2 linked regions of the Urbifossiella limnaea genome follow. The protein of the gene in region 2 interacts with the protein of the main gene of each other region in a pairwise test. Links are inferred from orthologs where the notes say so. Each region holds a gene or a part of one and is shown on either strand. Other genes may lie near its edges.

Region 1 (4,356 bases), 4.5 Mb from region 2 along the record:
CGGCACCTTCAGCAGCACCGCCGCCGGCTTCTCGCGGTACAACCGCAGGTTCTCGGCCGGGTCCACGTCGCGGTTGCTGCCGCGGTGGACGTAGGCGCGCTTGGCCTTCTCCGCGGCCTTGCGGCGGGCGTCCTGCTCGTCGGGCGTGGTGTAGTCGGGGTAGGCGTGGCCGGTCTCGATCAGTTGTAGCGCCGCGGCGACGTACCGGTCGTTCCGCTGGCTCTGGAAGTACGGCGCGTGCGGGCCGACGCTGTTACCGCTGGCGTCCTTGGTCGGGCCTTCGTCCCAGTCGAGGCCGAGCCAGTCGAACCCGTCGAGGATCGGCTTCACGGCCTCGGCGCGGTTGCGGGCGGCGTCGGTGTCGTCGATGCGGAGGACGAACTGGCCGCCGTGCCGGCGGGCGTACAGCCAGTTGAACAGCGCCGTGCGGACGCCGCCGATGTGGAGGTAGCCGGTCGGGCTCGGGGCGAAGCGGGTACGAATGGTCATGGTTGGCGGAGTCAGGAAGAGAGTTCACCACAGAGTCACAGAGGGCACAGGGAGAAGACAAAAGACCGAGTGCAAACCAATCGTGGCTTCGAACTCGGTTTCGTCTCGGCTTTGCGTCTTCGCTCTGTGGCCTCTGTGACTCTGTGGTTAATCCGGTTTTCGCCTTAGCTCAGTCGGTGCCGTTGGCGCTCGGCTCGCCCACGGCCACGGGGTCGCCCACGCGCACCAGCGGCCGGCACTCCAGCAGCGTCACCACCTCGCCCTCCTGCACGGTCTTGCCGTCCTGGTTGACGATGCCGCGGTACCACACCACCTCGCCGCGCTTGCCGCGGCCCTTCACCGTCTTCTCCACCACCCGGGTGTGGCAGCGGATCGTGTCGCCGGCGAACACCGGCAGCAGGAAGTTCCAGAACCGCACCCGCAGCAGCGCGATCGTCCGCACCGGCGGCGTCATCACGCCCAGGCCGCTGGCGATGCTGAACACGCCGAACCCGTGCGCGATCGGCCGGCGGAACGGGGTGCCGCGGGCGAACTCGTGGTCGATGTGGATCGGGTTGAAGTCGCCGCTGAACCCCGCGAAGTTGACGATGTCCGTCTCCGTCACCGTCCGCCCGATCGAGTCCCACTCCTGGCCGACCTCCAGGTCGTCGAAGTACAGGTGGTGGGACGAAAAGCTCATGTCGGACTCGCGGAGGCGCGGCGGGCGAAGCAATCGTTTTACGGCGCCGCGGGGGCGAATACCATACCCCCACCGCGCCCCGGAGCCGCCATGTCCGCCCTGCTCGACCGCTTCCTCCGCTACGCTCGGATCGACACCCAGGCCGACGACCGCACCACCGCCTACCCCAGCTCGCCGGGGCAGCTGGTGCTCGGCGCGATGCTCCGCGACGAACTCCGCGCCCTCGGCCTCGACGCCCGCCAGGACGAGCACGGCCTCGTCTTCGCCACCGTGCCGGGGAACGTACCCGGCGCCCCCACCATCGCGTTCAACGCCCACGTGGACACCAACCCCGAGAACTCGGGTAAGGACGTGAACCCGCAGGTAATCCGCGCCTACGCCGGCGGCGACATCACGCTCCCGAAGGACCCGTCGAAGGTGATCCGCGTCGCCGACAACCCCGAGCTGACGGCGCTCGTCGGCAAGACGATCATCACCACCGACGGCACCACGTTGCTGGGCGCCGACGACAAGGCGGGGCTGGCCGTCATCATGGAGGCGGTGCGGACGCTCGTCGAGAACCCGGGCCTGCCGCACGGCCCGGTGGCGGTCGTCTTCACCTGCGACGAGGAAATCGGCCGCGGCGTGCTCCACCTGGAGCCCGCCATGCTCGGCGGCGCCGTCGCCGCGTACACGCTCGACGGCGCCGGCACCGCCGAGATCGAGGACGAGACGTTCAGCGCGGACGCGGCGACGGTCACCATCACCGGCGTGAACATCCACCCGTCGATCGCGAAGGGCCGGATGACGAACGCCATCCGCCTCGCGGGGATGTTCCTGGACCGCCTGCCGAAGCGCCGCCTCAGCCCCGAGACGACCGCCGGCCGCGACGGCTTCCTCCACCCGCTCACCATCGACGGCGGCGTCGGCGAGGTGAAGATCGGCTTCCTCCTGCGCGACTTCGACACGCCACAGCTCGCCGTGCAGGCGGAGCTGCTGCGCGAGATCGGCCGGCAGGTGGAGCGCGAGTACCCCGAGGCGAAGGTGACGGTCGAGGTGCGGAAGCAGTACCGCAACATGCGCGACGGCATCGCCAAGGAGCCGCGGGCGATCGCCTACGCGGCGGAGGCCGTGAAGCGCGCCGGCATGGAGCCGAAGTTCAAGATCATCCGCGGCGGCACCGACGGCGCGATGCTGACGGAGAAGGGGCTGCCGACGCCGAACCTCTCGACCGGCGAGCACAACCCGCACTCGCCGCTGGAGTGGACGTGTCTCGAAGAGATGGAGGCGGCCGTGCGCGTGGTCGTCGAGCTGTGCGGCGTGTGGGCGGGGCGGTAGCCGGAAATGATTCTGCCGCGTGGGAGGGGTCGGGTCGCGGCAACATGTCACGCCGTCAGATCGACCATGGGGCGGGCGATTCTTCCGGCGTGAACTCCAGTGCCAGGAAGGCGTTACGCGATCACCTCGCGCACGACGCGGCCGTGAACGTCAGTCAATCGGAAGTTCCGGCCGCTGTAGCGGAACGTCAGCTTCTCGTGGTCGAGGCCCAGCTGGTGCAGGATGGTCGCGTGCAGGTCGTGCATGTGGACCTTGTTCTCGACGGCCTGACTGCCGTACTCGTCCGTCGCGCCGAACGCCACGCCCTTCTTGAGGCCGCCGCCCGCCATCCACACTGTGAACCCCGCCGGGTTGTGGTCGCGGCCGGTGCCGTTGTCCTGGGCGAACGGCGTCCGCCCGAACTCGCCGCCCCACCACACGATCGTGTCTTCCAGCAGCCCGCGCCGCTTCAGGTCGGCCAGCAGCCCGGCGATCGGCTTGTCGCACGCCTTCGCGTGGTCGGCGTGCTTCGGCATGTTCGAGTGCTGGTCCCACGCCGGGTTGGCGCTGTTGTCGCCGTAGGTCACTTGCACGTAGCGGACGCCCGCCTCGCACAGCCGGCGCGCCATCAGGCACTGCCGGCCGAACGTGTCGGTGGCGCGGTCGTTGACGCCGTACAGCGCCAGCGTCTCGGCCGTCTCCTTCGACAGGTCCAGCACGTCGGGGGCGTTCTGCTGCATCCGGTGGGCCAGCTCGTACGACGCGGCGACGGCTTCGAGCTCGGCGTCGCCGGGGCTGCGGCGCAGTTGCTCGGCGTGGAGGTCGCGCAACAGCTCAAACGGCGGCCGCTGCCCGGCGGGGCTCGTGAGGTTGCGGATGGTCGCCTCCGCGGCGGTGCCGCCGGCGCGGCCGAGCGCCGTTCCCTGGAAGATGGCCGGGAGGAAGGCGGTGCCGTAGTTGCGCGGCCCGCCGTTGCCGGCCGACGGCGCGATGCTCATGAACCCGGGCAGGTTGGCGTTCTCACTGCCGAGGCCGTACAGCACCCAGCTCCCCATGCTGGGGCGGACGAAGTTGGTGCTGCCGCAGTGGAGGAAGAGCGTGGCCGGGCCGTGGGCGACGCCCTCGGTGTGGAGCGAGCGCACGACGCACAGCTCGTCCATGTGCTGGGCGACGTGCGGGAACAGCTCGGACGCCCACAGGCCGCTCTGGCCGCGCTGCTTGAACTCCCACAGCGGCTTCATGACGCGGCGGTTGGTGCCGCGGGCGCCGGTGTTGGCGATGGCGCGGGCGTCGTCGAAGGGCATCTGCCGGCCGTCGTCGGCGACGAGGCGCGGCTTGTAGTCGTAGGAATCGACGTGGCTGACGCCGCCCTGCATGAACAGGAAGATGACGCGCTTGGCCTTCGCCGGGTGGTGCGGCGGGCGCGGCGCGAGGGGGTTCGGCGCCTGGGCGTGCGCCAGGTCGGCGAGGGCGAGGGCGCCGAACCCGCAGGCGGTGCGGGACAGCCACTCGCGGCGGGTGACGGGGGTGAGCATACCGGCGCCTCGGGTTGGGTCATCGGTTAACGAACTTCGCCGTAGGCCGCCCGGGGTTTCCACCCCGGGCGGCGGCGGCGGTATCACGGTCAGCCGCCCGCGTCACGAACATCGGAGTTCGCCCGGTCGCGGTACGCCTGGAAGCCGTCCCACTGCGGTGCGGCGGCGGCGGTCAGGTCCACGAACGAGCCGTCGGCGTCGGACGCCACCGACCAGTTCCGGCCGGCACATACACGGGCGAGCAAGGGAACCGGGTTCCCGGTCCCGCGTACCTCGGCGTGCAGGTATCCGATCGGTTCCTGCTCGAACCCGTACAGCAGGAGGTACAGGTCGTCGGTGTCGTAGCGCGCGTTCAGT
Region 2 (4,243 bases):
CGCGGATCAGTCGTTCCAGGGCGTCGGTCGCGGCCGTCAGGTCGGCGTTCTCCAACCGCTTGTCGAACTCGTCGGCGCGGGCCAACTCGCCTCGGGCGGTTTCGAGCCGGCGGTGGATCGACGCCTCCGGCTCGCCGCGGCCGTCGAGCCGGTGGCGGAGCACGTCGAAGGCCGGCGGCATCACGAACAGCGAAAGGTGGTCGCCAGGGTACAGTAGCCGGACCTGCCCGGCGCCCTGCACGTCGATGACCAGGATGACACCCACGCCGGCGGCACGGTACGGATCGACCTCCGCCCGTGGGGTGCCGTAGAAGTCGACGCCGTGGACCTCAGCCCATTCGAGCATTTCACCGCGGGCGATCGCCTCGCGGAACTGGTCGTGCGTCCAATAATGATACGAGACGCCGTCCAGTTCGCCCGGCCGCCGCTTCCTGGTCGTAGCCGTGATCGCCCGGCGCAGTGGCAGCACGTTACGGCCGATGAGCCCGTCCACGAGCGTCGTCTTGCCGACCCCGCTCGGGCCCGACAAGACGATTAGCGGGGCGGTGCGGCCGGTCGGGGTCGTCATTCCGCGCTCCGCGTCACTCAACGTTCTGCACCAACTCGCGGACCTTCTCCAGCGCCGCCTTGATCTCGAACACGTGGCGCGACACGGTCACGTCGCCGGCCTTCGAGCCGAGGGTGTTCACCTCCCGGCCCATCTCCTGTAGCACGAATTCCAGCTTCCGCCCCGCCTCGTCCCCCTTACGGACCAGTTCCGCGAACTGCTCGAGGTGAGCGGTCAGCCGCGTCACCTCCTCGGCCACGTCGGTGCGGTCGGCGAACAGCGCCACCTCGCGGATGACGTGGTCCTGCGACACCGCCACGCCGGCGTCCGCGACGCCCTGCCGGACCCGCTCCAGGATGCGCTGCCGGTACTCGGCCGTGACCGCCGGCAGGTGGCTCCGCACCCGACCAAGTTCCTCGCACACGTGCCCGTGCAGCGACAGCAACTCGGCTGCCATCGCCTTCCCCTCTTCGCGGCGCATGGCGTCGAGCTTCGTCAACGCCTCGCCGAGCGCGGTCTCCACGGCCGGCCACTCGTCGTCGGGCAGGCCGCCGTGGCGGGTCGGCTCGGGGGCGACGCCGGGGAGCGTCAGCGCCGCGGCGAAGACTTGTGCCGCGTACAGTTCCGGCAATTTGGCGGCGTCGCAGGCGGTGCGAGCTTGTTTCAGGTAGGCGGTGAGCAGGTCGGTGTTCAGGGCGGCGTCGGTCGGCTTCGCCCGCCGGTTGGCGTGCACGTGAACCAGCAGGGTGCCGCGGCGGACGTGCCGGCGGACGACCTTCTCGACCTCGGCCTCGAACAGCGGGTACGGGTCGGACCCGCGAACGGTCACCTTCAGGTGCCGGTTGTTGACCGCCCGGACCTCGACGGCGACGGCGGCCGCGGCGGTCGCGCCCCGGGCCTCCCCGTACCCCGTCATGCTCAGCAACACACCGGTTCCCCGTGGGTGCTACTGTACGGGCGGGAGCTGGTTGCCCCCACCGCCCTGCTGGGCCGGGGCGGCCTTCTCGGCCGGAACCTCGATCTGGTTCACGTTCGCGTCCTCGGAGATCTCGTACTTCACGACCTTGACGTGGATCATGATGACGAGCACCCACACGGCGGCGAGGTACAGGGTGATCTTTACGAAGGCGTCGGCGGCACGCGAGCCGAAGGCGCTCGACCCGCCGGCGCCGCCGAACGCGCCCGCGAGCCCGCCGCCCTTGCCGCGCTGGATGAGGACGATCAGCATCAGGAACAGGCCGATGCCGACCACGAGCACGTTCAGAACGTGGGACACCCACCAGACGGCGAGCAAGGACACGGCGCGAACCTCCGTGCGAACGACACGACGGGCGACCCGGCCCGCCCCAACGGGTGAACGGTTAGTCTAGTGCGCGGGTCGGCGTCGGGTAGGGCCGTCAGCCCGCGGCGGCGACGATCTTGAGGAAGGCGTCGGCCTTGAGGCTGGCTCCGCCGACCAGTCCGCCGTCGATGTCCGGCTGCGCGAACAGCCCCGGCGCCGACTCGCCTGTGAGCGACCCGCCGTAGAGGATAGGAAGGGCAGCGGCGATATTATCGCCGTAGAGCATCCCCATTCGGGCGCGAATGTTCTTGTGCGCCTCCTGCGCCAGTTCCGGCGTGGCGACCTTCCCCGTACCGATCGCCCATACCGGCTCGTAGGCGAAGATCAGTCGGGCGAACTGCTCGTCCGTGAGGCCGGCGCACGCGGCGTACACCTGGCGCTGGAAGACGCGCTCCTGTAGGTTCCGCTCGCGCTCCGCGAGCGTCTCGCCGATGCACAGGATGACGTGTAGTCCGGCCTCGAGCGCGGCATGAACCTTTTGGTTGGTCGCGGCGTCGGTCTCGCCGATGACATGCCGCCGCTCGCTGTGCCCGACGAGGGTGTATTTGCAGCCGACCTCTAGGAGCATCCCCGGGCTGACCTCGCCGGTGAACGCCCCCTTCGTCTCCGAGTACACGTCCTGCGCCCCGAGCGCCACCGCCGTCCCGGCGAGGGCGTCGGCGACGGGCACGAGCCACGGAAACGGCGGGATGACGGCCACGTCGCACGCCGGGGACGCACCTACGCCGGCGGCGACGGCCTTCGCCAGCGTGACGGCCTCGGCGCGGGTGGTGTTCATCTTCCAGTTGCCAGCAATCAGCTTGCGACGGGGCATGAGGCTCCTCGGGAACTACACAACTGGCGAGCGGTCAGTTCTGTTCCGGCGCCCAGAACTCGCGGTCCAGCGCCGCAGCCAGCCGCCGCAGGTCGCCCATCAGGTCGAGGAACTGATGCGGCAGCAGCGCCTGCGGGCCGTCCGACATCGCCTTCTCGGGACAGTTGTGAACCTCGACGTGCACCCCGTCGGCACCCGCCGCGACCGACGCCCGGCACATGCTCGGGATCAGGTCGGGCCGGCCCGTCGCGTGGCTCGGGTCCACGATGATCGGCAGGTGGCTCTGCCCCTTCACGTTCGGCACGGCGCTCATGTCGAGCATGTTCCGCGTGCTGTCCTCGAAGCTCCGCACGCCGCGCTCGCACAGCACCACGTCCTTGTTCCCCTCGGCGAGGATGTACTCCGCGCTCATCAGCATGTCCTTCACCGTGGCGCTCATGCCGCGCTTCATCAGCACCGGCTTCTTCGCCCGGCCGACCTCCTTCAGCAGGTCGAAGTTCTGCATGTTGCGGGCGCCCAACTGGAGCATGTCGGCGTACCGGCACACCAGGTCCACCTGCCGCGGGTCCATCACCTCGGTGACGACGGGCATGTCGTACTTGTCGCCCACGTCCCGCAGGATTTTCAGCCCGTCCTCGCCCATCCCCTGGAAGCTGTACGGGCTCGTCCGCGGCTTGAACGCGCCGCCGCGTAGGATGTTCGCCCCGCCGGCCTTCACGTACTTGGCGACGGTGTCCATCACCTCGTAGCTCTCGACCGCGCACGGCCCGGCGATCATGGCCAGGCTGCCGCCGCCGACCTTCACCTTGCCGACGTACACCGCCGAGTCTTCCTTGTGGAACTCACGCGACGCCAGCTTGAACGGCTTCATGATCGACAGGACCTGCTCGACGCCCGGAATGGCGGAGAAGTTCTCCGTCTGCGGCTTCCGCTCGTCGCCGATCACGCCGACGATCGTCCGCGTCTCGCCGCGAGAGACGTGGGGCGTGAAGCCGAGTTCCTTCACCCGCTCGATGACGTGCTCGATCTGTTCCAGGCTGGCGTCGGGCCGAATCACGAGGATCATGGCAGAAACTTTCGACCGCCGGCCGGGCCGACGGGGGCGCGGGTGAGGGATGCGGTTAACGTAGGGACGCGGCCCGGGCGGGAACACCCGGGCGGACGGCGGACGGTCGAGCCGGCGTGATTGTGTGCACGACTCCCCCCCGGGGGTCGAGGCACGCATTGAGTCTATGACACAAAAGAGTGTGAGGGCGACCCGGGCTGTCGCTACTCCTCGGACGCTTTCGCGGCCGGGAACGACCCCAGCGGCGAGACCTCGTCGCACACGGCTTCCAGGCCGGCGAGCGCCTTCTTCACCTTCGGGTCGTCGCGGTGGCCTTCCATCTCCAGGAAGAACACGTACTCGCCCTTCGCCTCGCGGTACGGGAACGACTCCACCCACGTCAGGTTGATCTTGTTCTGCTTGAAGACCTGGAGTGCGTCCGCCAGCGAGCCCGGGCTGTTGGTCGTCTGAAACATCAACGCCGTCTTGTCGGCG

What was found. Proteins that work in one complex are often made in the same cells at the same time.
Region 1: the proteins of tpiA (region 2) and pepT interact in binary tests that used the Escherichia coli proteins (3 or more experiments, as listed by UniProt). The link is inferred for Urbifossiella limnaea from one-to-one orthologs.

Annotation. Positions count from the first base shown.
Region 1 is NZ_CP036273.1:787,051-791,406, reverse strand. Bases 468-3,371 are described here. They hold pepT (peptidase T), read left to right. Parts: upstream 468-1,258; coding sequence 1,259-2,485; downstream 2,486-3,371. Other genes in these bases: ETAA1_RS03385 (DUF1501 domain-containing protein), read right to left, coding at 2,599-3,371; ETAA1_RS03395 (MaoC family dehydratase), read right to left, coding at 659-1,168; ETAA1_RS03400 (glutamate--tRNA ligase), read right to left, coding at 468-489. Outside these bases: more of ETAA1_RS03400, read right to left, coding at 1-467; more of ETAA1_RS03385, read right to left, coding at 3,372-3,999; ETAA1_RS03380 (hypothetical protein), read right to left, coding at 4,089-4,356. UniProt on the Escherichia coli protein: Cleaves the N-terminal amino acid of tripeptides.
Region 2 is NZ_CP036273.1:5,279,074-5,283,316, forward strand. The notes cover bases 825-3,615. They hold tpiA (triose-phosphate isomerase), read right to left. Parts: upstream 2,704-3,615; coding sequence 1,945-2,703; downstream 825-1,944. Other genes in these bases: ETAA1_RS21500 (YicC/YloC family endoribonuclease), read right to left, coding at 825-1,475; secG (preprotein translocase subunit SecG), read right to left, coding at 1,494-1,847; aroF (3-deoxy-7-phosphoheptulonate synthase), read right to left, coding at 2,738-3,615. Also shown: gmk (guanylate kinase), read right to left, coding at 1-568; more of ETAA1_RS21500, read right to left, coding at 582-824; more of aroF, read right to left, coding at 3,616-3,769; pheA (prephenate dehydratase), read right to left, coding at 3,973-4,243. UniProt on the Escherichia coli protein: Involved in the gluconeogenesis. Catalyzes stereospecifically the conversion of dihydroxyacetone phosphate (DHAP) to D-glyceraldehyde-3-phosphate (G3P).